DNA from 3 places in the Gordonia sp. NB41Y genome. Region 1 is predicted to be linked to each of the others. Evidence: predicted binding sites of a transcription regulator. Region 1 holds the regulator's gene; each other region holds the start of a gene.

Evidence for each region. The regulator LexA, encoded in region 1, represses DNA repair genes until DNA is damaged. The targets are predictions, from matches to a motif close to CGAACANNTGTTCG.
Region 2: the regulator LexA is predicted to act here: its motif matches at 2,916-2,929, upstream of Q9K23_RS10695 (HNH endonuclease signature motif containing protein).
Region 3: the regulator LexA is predicted to act here: its motif matches at 3,135-3,148, upstream of Q9K23_RS21715 (HNH endonuclease signature motif containing protein).

Annotation. Positions count from the first base shown of each region.
Region 1 is NZ_CP132196.1:503,741-509,742, forward strand. Features, by position in the region: gene hrpA (ATP-dependent RNA helicase HrpA) at 1-1,190, shown strand, start outside; gene nrdR (transcriptional regulator NrdR) at 1,164-1,673, opposite strand; gene Q9K23_RS02100 (LysM peptidoglycan-binding domain-containing protein) at 1,698-2,453, opposite strand; gene lexA (transcriptional repressor LexA) at 2,738-3,391, shown strand; gene ptsP (phosphoenolpyruvate--protein phosphotransferase) at 3,511-5,178, opposite strand; gene Q9K23_RS02115 (DeoR/GlpR family DNA-binding transcription regulator) at 5,359-6,002, shown strand, end outside.
Region 2 is NZ_CP132196.1:2,467,881-2,473,882, forward strand. Features, by position in the region: gene Q9K23_RS10685 (non-ribosomal peptide synthetase) at 1-1,460, shown strand, start outside; gene Q9K23_RS10690 (O-methyltransferase) at 1,460-2,458, shown strand; gene Q9K23_RS10695 (HNH endonuclease signature motif containing protein) at 2,967-4,697, shown strand; gene Q9K23_RS10700 (hypothetical protein) at 5,963-6,002, opposite strand, start outside.
Region 3 is NZ_CP132196.1:5,002,879-5,008,880, forward strand. Features, by position in the region: gene Q9K23_RS21710 (cobalamin-independent synthase, Catalytic domain protein) at 1-485, shown strand, start outside; gene Q9K23_RS21715 (HNH endonuclease signature motif containing protein) at 1,528-3,111, opposite strand; gene Q9K23_RS21720 (MmcQ/YjbR family DNA-binding protein) at 3,455-3,838, opposite strand; gene Q9K23_RS21725 (LLM class F420-dependent oxidoreductase) at 3,914-4,900, shown strand; gene ligA (NAD-dependent DNA ligase LigA) at 4,979-6,002, shown strand, end outside.

The DNA.
Region 1 (6,002 bases):
AGGAGCTGGCCACCGAGCTGGTCAAGACTCTGCCCAAGCAGCTGCGCAAGACGATGGCACCGGCGCAGCGCTTCGCGTCATTGGCCCTCTCCCGCCTCAAGCCGCGCTCGGAGCCCCTGACGCGCGGTCTGGCCCGTGAGCTCGCCGAGATCACCCGGCACCGGGTCCGGCCCGAGGACTTCGACACCGACCGCATCCCGGCGCACCTGCGGATGCATTTCGCCCTCGCCGACCCGGCCGGGAAGATCACCGCGCGGGCCGACTCGCTGGCCGAATTGAGCGGTGCCACAGCGTCTCCGGCCGCCACCTCGTCGACCGCCCGGCACACGCGGTGGACCGCCGACGGGATCGGCACACTCGCCGCCAGTGAGACCGTCCGTGTCGCCGGACAGCAACTGACCCGCTATCCGACGCTGCGGGTCGTCGGCGATCCGGGCAGTCCCGACGGGGTGGAGGTCACCACGGCGGCATCGTCCGACGAGGCGGCACGCCTGCATCTGCCCGCGGTGATCGTCCTGCTCGACGCCGCGATCGCGCCGCTGAGCGCCAAGGCGTCGTCGGGGCTCGATCCGGCAGGCCGACTCGCGTTGAGCCAGAACCCCTATCGTGAATCGGCGCAGCTGTTCGCCGACTGCACCCGACGGGCCATCCGCGATCTCGTGCCGGCGGATGCGGCTCTCGCGGTGCGCGACCCGGCGGCATTCGAGAAACTCGTGTCGGGCTTGCGGTCGCAGGTGATCGCGGCCGCCCCGGACTATCTGCGGCTGGCCGTCGATGCGCTTCGGGAGGTGGCGCCACTGCGTCGCGAGATGGACACCCACTCCGGGCAGGTCCCGGCCGACGATGTCGCCGAACAGCTGGAGAACCTGATCTTCGACGGATTCGTGCTGGCCACGCCGCGCACCCATCTCGAGGATCTGCCCCGATATCTGGCCGCGGCACGGTCGCGACTGGAGCAGTTGCCCGGATCCGCGACGCGCGATCACGACGCGATGGCCAGCGTCGACCGGGTGATCGCACGATGGAATCAGCGCCTCGACCAGGTCCCCGCACCCCGCCGCGACCGGGTCAACGAACAGGCCCACTGGATGGTCGAGGAACTACGGGTGGGGTTGTTCGCCCAGCGGCTGGGCACGCGATATCCGGTGTCGGAGAAGCGCGCGCTACGAACCCTTGACCGTCTCGGCTGAGACGGCCCCGTTGACGCCGACGGCCTCCCCGTGCCGGGAGTGCTCGTCGCGCAGGTCGTCGATCTCGCGCTGGAAGTCCTCCAGCGAGTCGAACGACCGGTAGACCGACGCGAAGCGCAGGTAGGCGACCTCGTCGAGGTCGCGCAGGGGTTTGAGGATGGCCAGACCGACCTCGTTGCTGGGGATCTCGGCGGCACCGGAGGCGCGGACCGCCTCCTCGACCTGCTGGGCGAGCTGGGCGAGATCGTCCTCGTCGACGTGGCGTCCCTGGCAGGCCCGGCGCACACCGCGCATGACCTTCTCCCGGCTGAACGGTTCGGTGACGCCATTGCGTTTCACCACGGCGAGCACGGCGGTCTCCACGGTGGAGAAGCGGCGACCACAGGAACTGCACGACCTCCGTCTACGGATCGCCTGCCCCTCGTCGGCGACACGCGAGTCGATGACCTTGGTGTCTTCGTTTCTGCAGAACGGGCAGCGCATACAAAGACAATACCGTCCCACCGGTCAGCGGTAGCGCGGCGTCAGCAGTGCTTGCCCGACCTGCAGGCCGCTGCCCGCCATGTCGTTGAGCTCGACGATCTCGTCGATCACCACCCGGCTCGGCATGTCCGGGGCCACCCGGGCGGCGATCGACCCGAGCGACTCCCCCGCCCGCACGTGCACCACCTGGGTGGAGACCGGGGACGGGACGGTGGCGCGCTGATAGTCCGAGCCGACGATCGCGACGATCCACACCAGCATCGCCAGTGCGACACCGGTCATGACCGCGACCGCGGTGGTGCGACGCCGACGATGGACCGACGACACCGCGGTCCCGCGCACCGGGACCACCACCGCATCGGCACAGGCCACCCGGCCAGGGCCCACACGACCGGCACCGCCACGTCCGGCACCCACACGTCCGCCGCCCACACGTTCGGTACTCCCGCGCCCCGCCACCACCCGACCGCGGCTGCGGGCCGCGGTCGTGACGCGCCGCTCGACGCCCGGGTGCTCGATCCGACCGCGGTGTTCGGCGAGACCGCGGTGTTCGATCCGACCGCGGTGTTCGGCGAGACCGCGGTGTTCGAGCCCGACGCGCATGGCATCGGCCTCGGCCGGATGCCGGCCCGCACCGCGACCGCCGGGGCGCCGGCCCCCCGGGTGCCGATCGGCGCCGCGGGCTCCCGCCGCAGGTCGGGGCGTGGGGGTGCCGGACGGACGGGTGGCCGACGGGGCCGCTGCCGCCGCCGGACGGTCCGATATCAGGGTTGTGTGCATGAGAGAGAGCCTCCCGTTTCTCGATCACGCGTTCGATGAACTGTTGTTCGAAGTTCTATCACGGGGCTCCGACAAATGTCGTGGAAACACGTCGAACAGGTGTTTGAGGTTGTCGGGAACGTGGGATAACCTCGATCACAGAAGATGCCGACGCGGGGCGGCACGGAAAGGACACGTACGCGATGAGTGACAAGACGCGGCGCGCGGCCGGGTCGTCGGGCGCGAAGTCGAAGGCCGGGTCGTCGAGGGCGGGATCGTCGCGAGCAGCGGCGAACCCGGATGCGATCGACCCGGTGGTCATCGAGGCCACGCTGACCCAGCGTCAGCGCGAGGTGCTCGAGGTGATCCGCCGATCGGTCCGCGAGCGCGGCTATCCGCCGAGCATCCGCGAGATCGGTGATGCGGTGGGTCTCAACTCGACCTCGTCGGTGGCCCACCAGTTGCGCACCCTCGAACGCAAGGGACTGCTCAAGCGCGACGCCAATCGCCCGCGTGCGGTCAACGTGCAGGACAACCAGATCGACCCGAATCCCTCCGACGACCCGGCCGCAGCCGGTCTGCCGACCCCGGCATTCGTGCCGGTGCTCGGCCGGATCGCCGCCGGCGGACCGATCCTCGCCGAGCAGGCCGTGGAGGATGTCTTCCCGCTGCCGCGCGAGCTGGTCGGCGACGGATCGCTGTTCATGCTCAAGGTGGTCGGCGAGTCCATGATCGACGCCGCGATCTGCGACGGCGACTGGGTGGTGGTCCGTCAGCAGAACGTGGCCGACAACGGCGACATCGTCGCCGCGATGATCGACGGCGAGGCCACCGTCAAGACCTTCAAGCGCGGCAACGGCCAGGTGTGGCTGATGCCGCACAACGAGCTCTTCGACCCGATCCCGGGCAACACCGCCGTCATCCTCGGCAAGGTCGTCACCGTGATGCGTCGGGTCTGACACCCGGCGAACCCACCTCGACGAGAACTGCCCTCAGGAATCGCATCCCTGAGGACAGTTCTTCTGAAGTCGTTCTCACACAGCGGTTCTCGCCGGTACGGTGCCGGGCGAGGGCGTGCTCAGCCGGCCAGGACCGCCGCTGCCGCCGCCCGCGCGGCGGCCGCCTCCGAGGTCGCCAGGGCCGCCCGGGCCGCATCACGGCACTGCGCCAGCGACACCTGTCCGAGGCGTGCGCCGACGGCCGCCGCCGCGACGGGGGCACTCGACAACGAGCTCACCCCCATCCCCACCAGGACGCAGGCGAGCAGCGGATCCGCGGCCGCCTCGCCACACACCCCGACGGGCTTTCCGGCGTCGGCACCGGCCCGGGCCACACCCTCGATCAGGTGCAACACCGCCGGCTGCCACGGATCGGTGAGCTCGGCCAGCTCGGCCGACATACGGTCGGCGGCCATCGTGTACTGGGTCAGATCGTTGGTCCCGATCGAGACGAAGTCCACCTCGGCGAGCACCGCCGATGCCAGGATCGCCGCGGACGGGATCTCGATCATCACCCCCGCGATCATCCCTCGTGACCGCACCTCGGCGGCGAAGTCTGCGGCCTCGGCCGGTCCGGCGATCATCGGTGCCATCACCCGCGCGGTGGCACCGGACTCCTCGGCGGCCCGGGCGATCGCGTCGAGCTGATTCGTCCGGATCTCGGGATGGGTTGCGGTCAGCCGGTTTCCGCGGATACCCAGCGCAGGGTTCGCCTCGGCGCCGTGGTCGACGAAGCGCAGCGGCTTGTCCGAGCCGGCGTCGAGCGTGCGGATCACCACCTTGCCGCCCGGGAACGCGTCGATCACCTCGCGATAGAGCACCACCTGCTCGTCGACCGTCGGCTCGTCGGCGCGGTCGAGGAAGGTCAGCTCGGTGCGGAACAGGCCGATGCCCTCGACCGGGTATCCGGTCGCGGCGCGCGCGGAGACGCCGTCGGCCACGTTGGCGAGCACGGCCACCTCGTGACCGTCGGCCGTGCGGCCCGGTCCCGACCACGCGGCGACGACCTCGGCCTGCCGGCGGCTCTCGGCCACCGCCGCCCGGGCAGCCGTCGGCTCCGGGTCGATCTCCACGCTGCCGGCGGTGCCGTCGACCAGCACGGTGGTGCCTGCGGCCACCGCGTCGAGTCCGGCCACCGCGACCACACAGGGGATGCCGAGCTGGCGGGCGATGATCGCGGTGTGGCTGGTGGGTCCGCCCAGCCGCGTGACCAAGGCGGTCACCAGCGCCGGGTCGAGTCCGGCGGTGTCGGCGGGTGCGAGGTCGTCGGCGAAGAGCACCGACGGCGACTCCGGTACCGGGACACCGGGTTCCGGGAGTCCCAGGACCTCGGCGATCACCCGGTCACGAACGTCCTCGAGGTCGGTGACACGCTCGGCCATCACGCCGCCGAGCGCGGTGAACATCTCCGCGAACTGGGCGGTGGCCCCGGTCGCGGCGAGTGCCGCGGGCGCGCCGTCGGCGATGCGCTTGGCCACCGCCCCGGTCCAGCCGCGATCCTCGGCGAGGCCGGCCGTGGCGATCAGGACCTCGGCGGCTGCGCCCGATGCATGGGAGGCGCGATCGCGCAGGCGGGCGGCGACCGCCGCCGCGGCGGCGGTGAACCGGGCCTGCTCGGCGTCACGGTCTGCCTCGTCGACCTCGGTGCGGGTCTCGAGATCGCCGGCGGCGCCGATTCGCTCTCCGGCCCGGATCACCGGCCCGTATGCGATACCGCCGACCACCGGGGTGCCCTGTAGCGACTCCATCGCCACCTCGTCCTTCAGCTGATTCACGACCGTGCCCTTTCACTCTGCACTTGTCTTGTGATCGAAGTTACAAGAAAAGCTTGACTTGTCAATACGTTCAGGCGTAAACACAGATATATCAACATTGATAGCCACTTATATCCACATCGCTGGTGAGTGGCGTCACTCGATCGGAGCAACGTGTACGCGGAAGAGCGACAGCGGGCGATCGCCGAAAAGGTGAGCACGCAAGGTCGGGCGTCGGTCAGCGACCTCGCCGAACAGTTCGACGTCACCGGCGAGACCGTGCGTCGGGATCTGGCGATCCTGGAGCGCGGCGGACATCTCACCCGGGTGCACGGCGGTGCCGTCCGCCCCGACCTCGCCCAGATCGGCGACGAACAGGGCGTCGCCGAGCGTGCGTCCGCCAGCTCGGCGGAGAAGGCCGCGATCGGCCAGGCCGCCGTCCGGTTCCTGCCGCCCGACGGCGGTTCGGTGATCGTCGACGCCGGCACCACCACCTATCAGGTGGCGCTACGCGTCCCGCCGCAGCGCCGACTGACGCTGGTGACCAACAGCATCCCGGTGTCGGCGGTGATGACCGCGCTCCCCGACTGCACCCTGCAGCTGATCGGCGGCCGGGTCCGCGGCGTGACCCAGGCGGCGGTGGGCGCCGAGGCGGTGTCGCGGCTCGAACGCATCCGGGCGTCGGTCGCGTTCATCGGCGCCAACGGCCTCAGCGAAGGTCTGGGACTGTCCACCCCCGATCCGGAGGAGGCCGCGGTCAAGTCCGCGATGGTCCGGGCCGCACGGCAGGTGGTGGTCCTCGCCGACTCCTCGAAGAT
Region 2 (6,002 bases), 2.0 Mb from region 1:
AGTACCTCGGGCGCAGTGACAACCAGATCTCGCTTCGCGGGCAGCGCATCGAACCCGCCGAGGTCGAGCGCGCACTGGCCGACGATGACGCCGTTGTCCAAGCCGCCGTGCGTATCTGGAGCTCCGAGACACTCGGCGACCGGCTGATCGGCTACATCGTCGCCGCCGACACCGCCACCGACCGGAGCGCCGTGGTCACGAGACTGCGGAAAGTGCTGCCGGCGGCCATGATTCCGGACGCGTTGATGATCGTTCCCGAGATACCGATCAACCCCAGCAGCGGTAAGACCGACCGGTCGAAACTGCCGGATCCGCGGACGGTGGCGCGCCCGGAGTTCCGCGAACCACGAACGACCGTCGAACACAGTGTGGCACTGGCGATCTCCGAGGTGACCGGGCAGTCCGACGTCGGGTTGGACGACAACTTCTTCGAACTGGGCGGCAACTCACTTCTGGCCGTCGACCTGTGCCGGCGGTTGTCGGAGGAGACCGGTGCGGACGTCACGATGTCCATGCTGTTCACCCCGACGGTGCAGACCATGTCGACCGCCATCGACCGCGCGACTGCAGCGAGCCGCGCCGCAGACACCCGGGGCGCAGGGGATCTCGGCGCAGGGGATCTCGGCGCAGGGTCCCACGGTGCAGGGGCCACCGACGACCATGGGAGCGAGGTCGATCTGGCCCTGGCGACTATTCTGCCGCTGCGCGCGACCGGCGTCGGGACGCCCCTCGTCTGCCTTCACTCCGCTGTTCCCCTGGCGTGGTGCTACACCGGGTTGTTGCCGTACATCGGGAACCGGCCGATCTATGGAGTGCAGACACCGGCGATCGCAACCGGATCGGAGTTCGGTCATACCGTGGACGAGTTGGTCGAGATGTATCGGCGTGAACTGACCCGTGTGCTGCCGCGGGGACCCGTCCATCTGCTGGGTTGGTCTCTCGGCGGGCAACTCGCCCATGCTCTCGCAGAAGGACTCCGCGCCGACGGCCACCCGGTGGATCTGGTCGTGATGCTCGACAGTGTTGCCTTCGCCGAGGGTGTTTCGCCGCCGCCCGAGCCCCCGACGATGCGTGATCTGGTGACACATCTGGAGGGCAACGAGTCGGAGACCCCGGACACGCGACCTCTCACCGTCGACGGCGCCGTGGCGACGCTGGCACAGAGCAGTGGGCCCGGGCGGGGACTGACCAGGACACAACTCGAACGGCTGCACCGAGCGTACGTCGCGTGCGTGATGATGTCGGCGTCCTACCGGCCCTCACCCGTCGACGCCGATCTTCTCTACTTCTCCGCACGGCGCGGTATCACCGCCGGCCTCACCGGCGAGATGTGGCAACCGCACTTCTCCGGCCACATCATCGAGCACGACGTCGACGTGAGTCATGCCCAGATGACCAATCCCGAAGCCCTCGCGGTCATCGGCCCGATCCTCGATGGGGAATTGCGGAGGCGGCACTGATGTCGAACGCGGCGGGGCCCGTCGGATCACCCTCCGGGCGGCTGGGGGTGGTGTCCCCCAGCACTGCCGCGGCGTTCACGGTGGCGGGCGCCTCGGCGGCGCTGCTGATGGTGGTGCGGCGCACTCTGCCAGGGTGGCCTCGTTGGCTCCGGTCCCGCGCGGCAAGGATGGTGCTCGGCGTCGTCGCGCTTCTCGCCCTCGCCGTCGGCGCCAACGAATGTGCCGGCAAGCCAGTGGTATTCCTTCGATGGTCGTTCCTTCGCTTCGTGTTCGCACTGAACCACATGGGGGCCACTTGGCAGGTCGGCGACGGCCGCGAGAAAGCACTCGCCGACTACGTCTGCGCGCACGCGCGCCCAGGCGACGTCGACGACGCCATCCGGGTGATCGATGACTTCTGCTACCACAAGAAGTACTTGATCAACATCGGCGACGAGAAGGGACAGCTCCTCGACGACGCCGTGGCCGCCGCACGGCCACAACGTCTCCTGGAGGTCGGCACCTACTGTGGCTACAGCGCACTCCGCATCGCCCGGGCGATGCCTGCCGATGCCCGGCTGTATTCGATCGAGTTCAATGCCGCGAATGCGCATATTGCGCACCGCATCTGGGACCACGCGGGCGTCGGTGAGCGAATCGTCGTGGTCGTCGGCACACTCGGCGACGATGACAAGACCATCAAAGCCCTGCGTGAGGAACACCGGTTCTCCCCCGGTTGCCTCGACTTTCTCTTTCTCGATCATGAGAAGAGCGAGTATCTTCCCGACCTCCACCGAATCCTCCAGCATCGTTGGCTGCATCCCGGATCCGTGGTCGTCGCCGACAACGTCGGCTACCCGGGCGCACCGGAGTACCGGAACTTCATGCAGCAACACGAGGGTCGCGACTGGCTAACCCGCACGCACAGATCACACGCCGAATATCAGAAGCTCATTCCCGATACGGTCCTCGAATCGACCTACCTCGGTCAGACGACACAACCACCACATGTTGATTGATCTCGAACACACTTGATGATTGAGCCAGGACCACCATTGCTGCTTGAGCCGGGACCCCGTTTGTTGATTGAGCCGGGACCGAGCGTAGCGAGGACCCGTGTCGAAATCTCCGCAGCAAACGCTGGGTAGCAACCACCCCCGAGGTGGTCACGTCCCCGAGCCCGTCCGTCTGAGGTTTCGACACGCCTCGTCGCTTCGCTCCTCGTCGGCTCAACCAGACACTGCCCGTTGGTGATTGAGCCGGTACCGAGCATCGCGAGGACCCGAGTCGAAATCTCCGCAGCGCACGCTGGGTGGTGACCACTGCCGAGGTGGTCACGTCGACGACGTCGGCCGTCTGAGGTTTCGACACGCCTCGTCGCTACGCTCCTCACCGGCTCAACCACCCACTGGCCGTTCGCGATTGAGTAGCACTAGAGCCGAAAACCAACCACCCCAAACCGATTGCACACACCATCGAACACCTGTATCATAAAAGGATCTTCACGCGACAGGGGGGTGAGCGTCGATGACCAACGACACCGGCACAACCGATCCCCAATCCCGCGTGTCACAAGCAGTCGCCCTGATCACGCAAGGGTTGGACCTACTCGCTACCGCCGACCTCACCACCAGCGATGCCGACACCCTGATCACCATCGCGAAAACCACCGAAAAATCGTTGAACCGGTTGACCTTCCAAAGCGACCGAGTGATCACCGAAATCAACCACCGAGACATCCACCGCGACCGCGGCTACCGCACCATCTTCGCATTCATGGACACCGAACTCCACGCCTCCAACTGCAAAGCCCGACTCGAACGGATGGACCGCGTCCAACCCGAACGATCGTTGACCGGCGAACCCACCCAGGCCGAATACCCCGAACTCGCGAAAGTCTTCGCCTCCGGCGATGCCGGCACCACCCACATCGACATCGCCCTGTCCTGGTTGAAGAAAATCCCCCTCGCCGCCGGGTTTGACGAAAAGATCGCCGCCGAACGCACCCTCGCCCGACACGCCACCGAATTCGGGGCATCCGCACTCGGCACCTGCGGCTCCCGCATCATCGCCCACATCGACCCCGACGGCGAACTCATCGAGAAAAAAGACCGGGACCGTCGACGCGGAATCACCCTCGGCAAACAAGGCGCCGACGGCATGTCCAAACTGACCGGCTACGTCGACCCCATCCTGCGCGCCCGACTCGAAACACTCTTCGCCGCCTGGGGCAAACACGGCGTCAACAACCCCGACACACCACACGGCCTGAACGGGGACAGCCGCACCGCCGAGGTCGTCGACCCCGACGGTTTGGACGCGGCGGCGGTCAAAGACATGCGTACCCAACCCCAACGCAACCACGATGCGGTCAACGCCCTGCTGACCGCCGTGCTCGCCGACGGGATGCTCGGGAAAACCAACATGGGTGTCCCGATCCAACTGATCGTCAAAACCGATGTCAACGACCTGATCCGCGAAGCCGGGTACGCCATCACCGCGACCGGAACCCTCATCCCCATGTCGGACCTGGTCGACCTCGCCGCCGATGCCCAAATGTATCTGTCGGTGTTCAAAGACCACACCGCGATCCCCCTGTACTTCGGGCAAGCCAAACGGATAGCCACCAAACATCAACGATTGATGTTGTTCTCCGCCCCCGACGGCCATCACTGTTCGGCACCCGGATGCGACCGGGTAGCAGCACACGTCGAAATCCATCACGCGGTCAACGACTTCGCCGACGGCGGCCGCACCGACATCATCGAGTTGGCACCGGCGTGTCCCACCCACCACCGGATGGTCGGTGACCAACCCGGCCAGTACACCACCGGGAAGATCAGGTCGGGCCCGGATGAGGGCCGCACCTGGTGGCAACGCAACGCCAAACCCGGCCAACCCCAGAACGAGAAACAAGTCAACCGGCTCCCGGATGTCGGACAACAGTATGTGGAACACCTGGCACAAGTGCGTGCCGAAATCCACGGCACCGACACCAACACCAGCAGCACTGAGGCCGGTCAGCCCGCCACGGTGACCCTCGACAGCACCACCGACGACGGGTTCGTCATGATCGATGCTGATGCCCTGGTGATCAAGGTGTTCGACCCACCCATCCACATCGAACCGCCCATCGACATCACCCCGAATCCCGACCCGACAGACACTGGGCTGAGACTCCCCATCCGGGAAGTCATCACCCCCGTCGGGCCGATCGAGACCCGCCTTGTCGAGATCCTGGAAGGGATGGGGCTCTGAGCTGTCGGAGCGCTGTCTGGGTTTGTGGTGGTCGCGTTGGCGAGTTCGGCCGTCTGAGGTTTCGACACGTCTCGTCGCTGCGCTCCTCGTCGGCTCAACCATCAACTGGGCGTGGGTGATTGAGTAGGAGCGCTGTTGCTGTCGATTGAGCCGGGCACCATTGCTGATTGAGCCGGGACCGAGCACCGCGAGGACCCGAGTCGAAATCTCCGCAGCATGCGCTGGGAGGTGACCACCTCCGAGGTGGTCGCGTTGGCGACTTCGGCTGTCTGAGGTTTCGACACGTCTCGTCGCTACGCTCCTCATCGGCTCAACCACCAACCGCTGCTTGCTGATTCAGATCTTGCGTTCGCTGTGGCTAGGTTCCGAGTTCGGCCGTCCGAGGTTTCGACTCTCCTCGTCGCTGCGCTCCTCGTCGGCTCAACCATCAACTGGGCGTGGGTGATTGAGTAGGAGCGCTGTTGCTGTCGATTGAGCCGGGCACCATTGCTGATTGAGCCGGGACCGAGCACCGCGAGGACCCGAGTCGAAATCTCCGCAGCATGCGCCGGATGCTGACCACCTCGACCTCCGAGGTAGTCGCGTTGGCGACTTCGGCTGTCTGAGGTTTCGACACGTCTCGTCGCTACGCTCCTCATCGGCTCAACCACCAACCGCTGCTTGCTGATTCAGATCTTGCGTTCACTGTGGCTAGGTTCCGAGTTCGGCTGTCTGAGGTTTCGACACGTCTCGTCGCTGCGCTCCTCGTCGGCTCAACCACCGTGCAGCACTGGGTGATCGAGCAAGAAGACTCAACGATGATTGAGCCGGGCACCATTGCTGATTGAGCCGGGACCGAGCACCGCGAGGACCCGAGTCGAAATCTCCGCAGCATGCGCTGGGAGGTGACCACCTCCGAGGTGGTCGCGTTGGCGAGCTCGGCCGTCTGAGGTTTCGACACGTCTCGTCGCTACGCTCCTCATCGGCTCAACCACCCACCGCAGCTTGCTGATTCAGATCTTGCGTTCGCTGTGGCTAGGTTCCGAGTTCGGCCGTCCGAGGTTTCGACACGTCTCGTCGCTGCGCTCCTCGTCGGCTCAACCACCGTGCAGCGCTGGGTGATCGAGCAAGAAGACTCAACGATGATTGAGCCAGGACCGAGTAGCGCGAGGACCCGAGTCGAAATCTCCGCAGCATGCACCGGGAGGTGACCACTCCCCGAGCCCGGCCGGCGGAGTTTCGACACGCAGTCGTTACGCTCCGCGTCGGCTCAGCTCGACCAGCAACTACCCCGCCGGCGCGGAGATCAGAACGATCGCAAGCATC
Region 3 (6,002 bases), 1.2 Mb from region 1:
CACTCAAACCGCTGACCCGCCTCGACGTCATCCCCGCAGTCCCCGTCGCGGAGGTCGCCGACACACTGGGTTCGGTCATCGAACGCGTCGGGCGACCGGCGATCCTGCACAACTGCGGTGCACCGCGCTGGGACCTGATCCGTCGGATGTGGGGCGTCGCGCACGGCGTGGACGTCACCAAGGGCACGTCGCTGTCGGCCGAGACCCTCGACGGTATCGGTGAACTCATCGATCGCGGTGATGTCCTGGTCGCCGGTGTGTTGCCGGGGGATCGTGCGGTGCGCACCGCATCCGCCGACACCGTCGCCGTCGGCCTGGCCGAGTTGACCGATCGTATCGGCCTGAACCGGAAGGTACTGGCCGGCAATGTGATCATCACCCCGACATGTGGTCTGGCCGGTGCCACCCCCGAGTGGGCCCGCCGCGCGCTCGAGATCTGTGCGAAGGCAGGCGAGCTGCTCGCCACGGATCCGGAAGCGCTGTAGCCGTCGTCGGCCGAGCCGAAACCCGGTGAGATGAGCATGTCCGCAACCACCACGGACAGTACATATTTCGATGGTAGAGCCGGGACCGAGCCGCCAGGCGAGGACCCGTGTCGAAACCGGGTGAGGCGAGCATGTCCGCAACCACTTCGGGCAGTGGAGATTTCGATGGTTTAGCCGGTGCCGAGCCGCGAGGCGAGGACCCGTGTCGAAACCGGGTGAGATGAGCATGTCCGTAACTACCTCGGGCAGTGGCGATTTCGATGGTAGAGCCGGGACCGAGCCGCGAGGCGAGGACCCGAGTCGAAACCTGGTGAGACGATGATGTCCGCAACCGGTCTTCGGGGTGGTTGCCATCGGACGTCGGCCGGCGGAGGTTTCGACACGGCTCGTCGCTACGCTCCTCGTCGGCTCAACCATCAACGGGAACACCTTGTTTGGATGAAAGCGCTGCTTTGATTCTCTCAACCACCCATGGCAACAGCGTATTTGGATGGTTGAGCCGGGACCGAGCCGCGAGGCGAGGACCCGTGTCGAAACCTGGTGAGACGATGATGTCCGCAACCGGTCTTCGGGGTGGTTGCCATCGGACGTCGGCCGGCGGAGGTTTCGACACGGCTCGTCGCTACGCTCCTCGTCGGCTCAACCATCAACGGGAACACCTTGTTTGGATGAAAGCGCTGCTTTGATTCTCTCAACCACCCATGGCAACAGCGTATTTGGATGGTTGAGCCGGGACCGAGCCGCGAGGCGAGGACCCGTGTCGAAACCTGGTGAGACGATGATGTCCGCAACCGGTCTTCGGGGTGGTCGCCATCGGACGTCGGCCGGCGGAGGTTTCGACACGGCTCGTCGCTACGCTCCTCGTCGGCTCAACCATCAACGGGAACACCTTGTTTGGATGAGAGCGCTACTTTGATTCTCTCAACCACCCATGGCAACAGCGTATTTGGATGGTTGAGCCGGGACCGAGTCGCGAGGCGAGGACCCGTGTCGAAACCCGGTGAGACGAGTGTGTCCGTAACCAGATCCGGACACACCACCGCTATCCGGGGAACGTGGTGACGGTCTTCCCGGATACCGGGTTGCGCCAGGTGACGGCACGGTCGGCGAGCATGGTCGGGATCCACAATCCGAGGTGTTTGCGCTGATGGTCGGCGCGACACAACGGGATGAGGTTGTATTCGACGGTCCATCCACCGGCTCGGGGGTCGGCTCGGTTGAATTTGACGAGGTGGTCGAGTTCGCAGTCGGCGGCATCACGCCCGCACCCGGGGTACCGGCAGGTCTTGTCCCAGCAGATGATCTTCTGCCGTAGCCAGTCTCGGGGTTTGTACCACAATGCCCAGCGGGGTGGGTTCACATATCCGCCGTGTCCGGTGGGGTCGACCGGTGGGGCCAGGCCGCGTTCGGTGATGGTGGTGACGGTTTGCCAGGCGGCGAGGTTGCGGCCGATCGCGGCGAGGTCGATTCCGGGATCATCGAGTTCGGGTAGCTCGAGTTCGGGTAGGTCCATACGGGTGACGAGGTGTCCGTCGGCGATGTCGTGCCAGTGCTGGGGGTCGATCGCCCCGTAACCGACCAGGCGGGGTGCGGCCACACCGGTGGGGTCGGTGATCACGGTCAACGAAGATTGTGCGGGTATCAACGCGATCGGAGGTCGTGGCCCGGCACCCTCGTCGGTTTCTGCCTCGATCTCCACGTCGTCGACGACCCGTGCCGGTGCGGCCGGTGTGGGTGTGGGTGGTGGGGTGTAGTCGAGGTCGAGTTCGGGGTCGGGGGCTGGTGTCGGGGGTAGTGGGATGGCGCGGGTGCAGTGTTCGTCGTCGCAGGTGCAGGCGAGTACGGCGTCGGGCATGTGGTGGAGTTCTTTGAGTGCTTCGACGCGTAGCCGGCCTGTGGGGCGGGGGTCGCGGGGGCAGATCCGTTCGTTGATGAGGTTGCGGATGCTGGTGGCCAGGAACACTCCGACGTCGGCGGGCATGGTGGCGTGTAGACGCATGTGGCCGTGGGTGTCGTCGGTGATGGTGACGTTTTGTTCGGTGTCGGCGAATTCTTCGCGGCGGTCGGCGGCGGCGTCGGGGTCCAATGCGATGACCATTTCGGCGATCTGGTTGCGCAGGGTGCGGTCGGCGGTGGGCCGGTCGGCGAGGGCGAGGGCACAGGTTTCGGCGTAGGTGCGGACGTCGGGGTCGGTGAGGTGGGCGAGTTCGGTGAGTAGGTAGCGGGTGCGGGTGAAGCTCCAGTGGCCGTCGAGGAACGCTTGGCGTAGGCGGTCCCATCCGGTGAGGAGTCCGGCGATCCAGATACAGTCGGCGGCGATCGCGGGTGAGGTGCGTAGTGCGATGGCGACTTGGGAGGTGGCGGCTTTGTCTGCGGTGCGGGCGATACGCGCGGTGGTGGAGGTGGTGGTGACGAGCATGTGGTCGATGGTGTGTCGGGCGATCTGGTGGGCGGTGAGGACTTTGCGGGCCATCAGTCGGTATTCGTCGCGTTGTAGGTTTTCGGCGATGGTGTCGACGTGGGTGGAGGAAAGGTGTTGGATGCGTGTGTAATCGGTGATCGGGTCGGTGAGGGTGAACACCGACATGACTTCAACATTGGTGTCGGTGTCTGTGTTGGTGGTCATGTGGTCGCCCCCCGGGTGGTGTTCGATCTTGTGTTCCAGTGTAGTCGGGGGGTGTGACAGAAATTGTTGTGTGACTGGGGGTGTGGGTGGTTGCGTGGTGAGGTCGGCTGGCGGAGATTTCGACACGACTTGTCGCTACGCTCCACGTCGGCTCAATCATCGTATGCCGGTGGCCGGTTCAGCCACGGTGGTTGATCTCCGCCGGTTTGCGAGGTCGGGTGGCGGAGATTTCGAAACTCGACTTGTTGCTGCGCTCCGCGTCGGCTCAATCATCGTGTGCGGCTCGATCATCTTGTGCCAGTGGATGGGTGATTGCGACATCACTCTGCTTCGAGTCGATGCGTCAGGGGGTGTCCAACTTGGCGATCGAGCGCTTCGGGGCGACGTGCCGGTAGCTGGCGTCCAGCAGCTCGGACACCTCGACCCAGTCGGTGCCGTCGTCGAGCAGGATGCCCAGCCAGCCGTACGGGCCGAGGTAGGCGGGCAGGAAGAACCGGGGATCGGCGATCAGGGCCTCGCGCTCGGCGGTGTCGGGGATGAACAGCAACGACTGGTCGTGCCGCTCGCCGCCCTTCTCGCCGCCGCCGTAGTTGCCGAACATCTTGCCGCAGCGGAAGGTGGGCCGGCCGTGAGCGACCACCTCGGTGGTGTCGGGCAGGGCCAGGGCGATCTCACGCACCCGGACCAGGAACGGGTCGGCGTCGTCGAACATGATCGGATGCGGCATGTGTCCGAGAGTAGTTCGACTCCCGATGATTCTGATGCGCTGTGCGCAGACCCGGTTGCCGATAACGTGGATCGAATGGAATTCGGGATCTTCATACCGCAGGGCTGGCGACTCGACCTCGTCGGCGTGGATGCGGCGAAGCAGTGGCCGCTGATGAGACGACTGGCGCAGGCCGCCGATGCCGGACCGTGGACATCGCTGTGGGTGTACGACCACTTCCACACCGTTCCCGCACCCACCACCGAGGCCACCCACGAGGCGTGGACGCTGATGTCGGCGTTCGCGGCGACGACCGATCGCATCCGGCTCGGCCAGATGTGCACCTGCATCGCCTACCGCAACCCCGCCTACCTGGCGAAGGTGGCCGCGACGGTCGACCACGTCTCCGGTGGCCGTGTCGAGATGGGGATCGGCGCAGGCTGGTACGAGCACGAGTGGCGGGCCTACGGATACGGCTTCCCCTCGGCGGGGGAGCGGTTGAAGGCTCTCGACGAGGGTGTGCAGATCTTCCGCCAGGCATGGCGGGACGGTACGGCAACCCTCGACGGCGACATCTATCAGGTCGACGGCGCGATCGTACAGCCGCTGCCGTTGCAGGAGAACGGAATCCCGCTGTGGATCGCCGGTGGCGGCGAACGCAAGACCCTGCGGATCGCCGCAAAGTACGCCCAGTACACCAATTTCGACGGCACCCCCGAGGGATTCGCCCACAAGTCGGCGATTCTCGCCGAGCATGCCAAGGACCTCGGACGCGACTTCGGCGAGATCACCCGATCGTCGAACTACAACGTGGTGATCGGCGAGACCGAGCAGGACGTCGCCGACAAACTCGACTGGATCGACGCGCACTACCGGCGGCTGGTCCCGGCCGAAGCCGCACAGCGGTTCTCCGAGACACTTCGGGGCGGATGGCTGGTCGGCACCGTCGAGCAGATCACCGAACGGCTGACGCAGGTCGCCGACCTCGGACTCGCCTATGCGATCACGAACTTCGTCGATCTCGCCTACGACGAGACCGGTGCCACCCTCTTCGCCGAGAAGGTCATCCCCGCATTCACCTGACGGGTCGGCTCACCGGCCGGGGAACTGTCGTGGCCCTTCGATAACCTGAGGGGCGTGGCAGAAGACAGCGATCCGGCCGTGAGCGGCACCCCCGACGAGGCCGCGGAGGTCCCCGCACCGATCCGTGAGCGGTGGACCGAGCTGGCCACCGAGATCCGCGAACACCAGTTCCGCTACTACGTCAAGGACGCACCCACCGTCTCCGACGGCGAGTTCGATCTTCTGCTGCGTGAACTCCAGGAACTCGAGGATGCCCATCCCGGGCTGGCGACACCGGACTCGCCGACCAAACTGGTCGGCGGAGGGTTCTCGACGGCCTTCACCCCGGTGGATCATCTCGAACGAATGCTCTCGCTGGACAACGTCTTCGACGCCGACGAGATGCGCGGCTGGGTGTCGCGGGTGGAGGACGAGATCGGCAGCGTCGAGTATCTGTGTGAACTCAAGATCGACGGTGTCGCCCTCGCACTGGTCTACATCGACGGCGTCCTCGACCACGCCACCACCCGCGGCGACGGCCGCACCGGTGAGGACGTGACCCTCAACGCCCGCACCATCGAAGACGTCCCCGCCCGGCTGAGCGGCACCGATGCCTACCCCATCCCGCACATCCTCGAGGTGCGCGGCGAGGTGTTCTTCCGGGTCGAGGACTTCGAGGCGCTCAACGCCTCACTCGTGGAGGACGGCAAGACGCCGTTCGCCAATCCGCGTAACTCCGCGGCCGGCTCGTTGCGCCAGAAGAACCCTCAGATCACCGCGCGGCGCCGGCTGCGGATGATCTGTCACGGCATCGGCCACACCGAGGGGTGGCGGCCGGCGTCGCTGCACGACGCGTACCTGGCGCTCGGCGAGTGGGGTCTGCCGGTGTCGTCGCACACCAGCAAACTGACCGGGGCCACCGCGATCCTCGACAAGATCGACTATTGGGGGGAGCACCGCCACGACGTCGAGCACGAGATCGACGGCATCGTGGTGAAGGTCGACGACTTCGGTCTGCAACGACGCCTCGGTGCCACCTCGCGGGCACCGCGCTGGGCGATCGCCTACAAGTATCCGCCCGAGGAGGTCACCACCGCGCTCCTCGGCATCGAGGTGGGGGTCG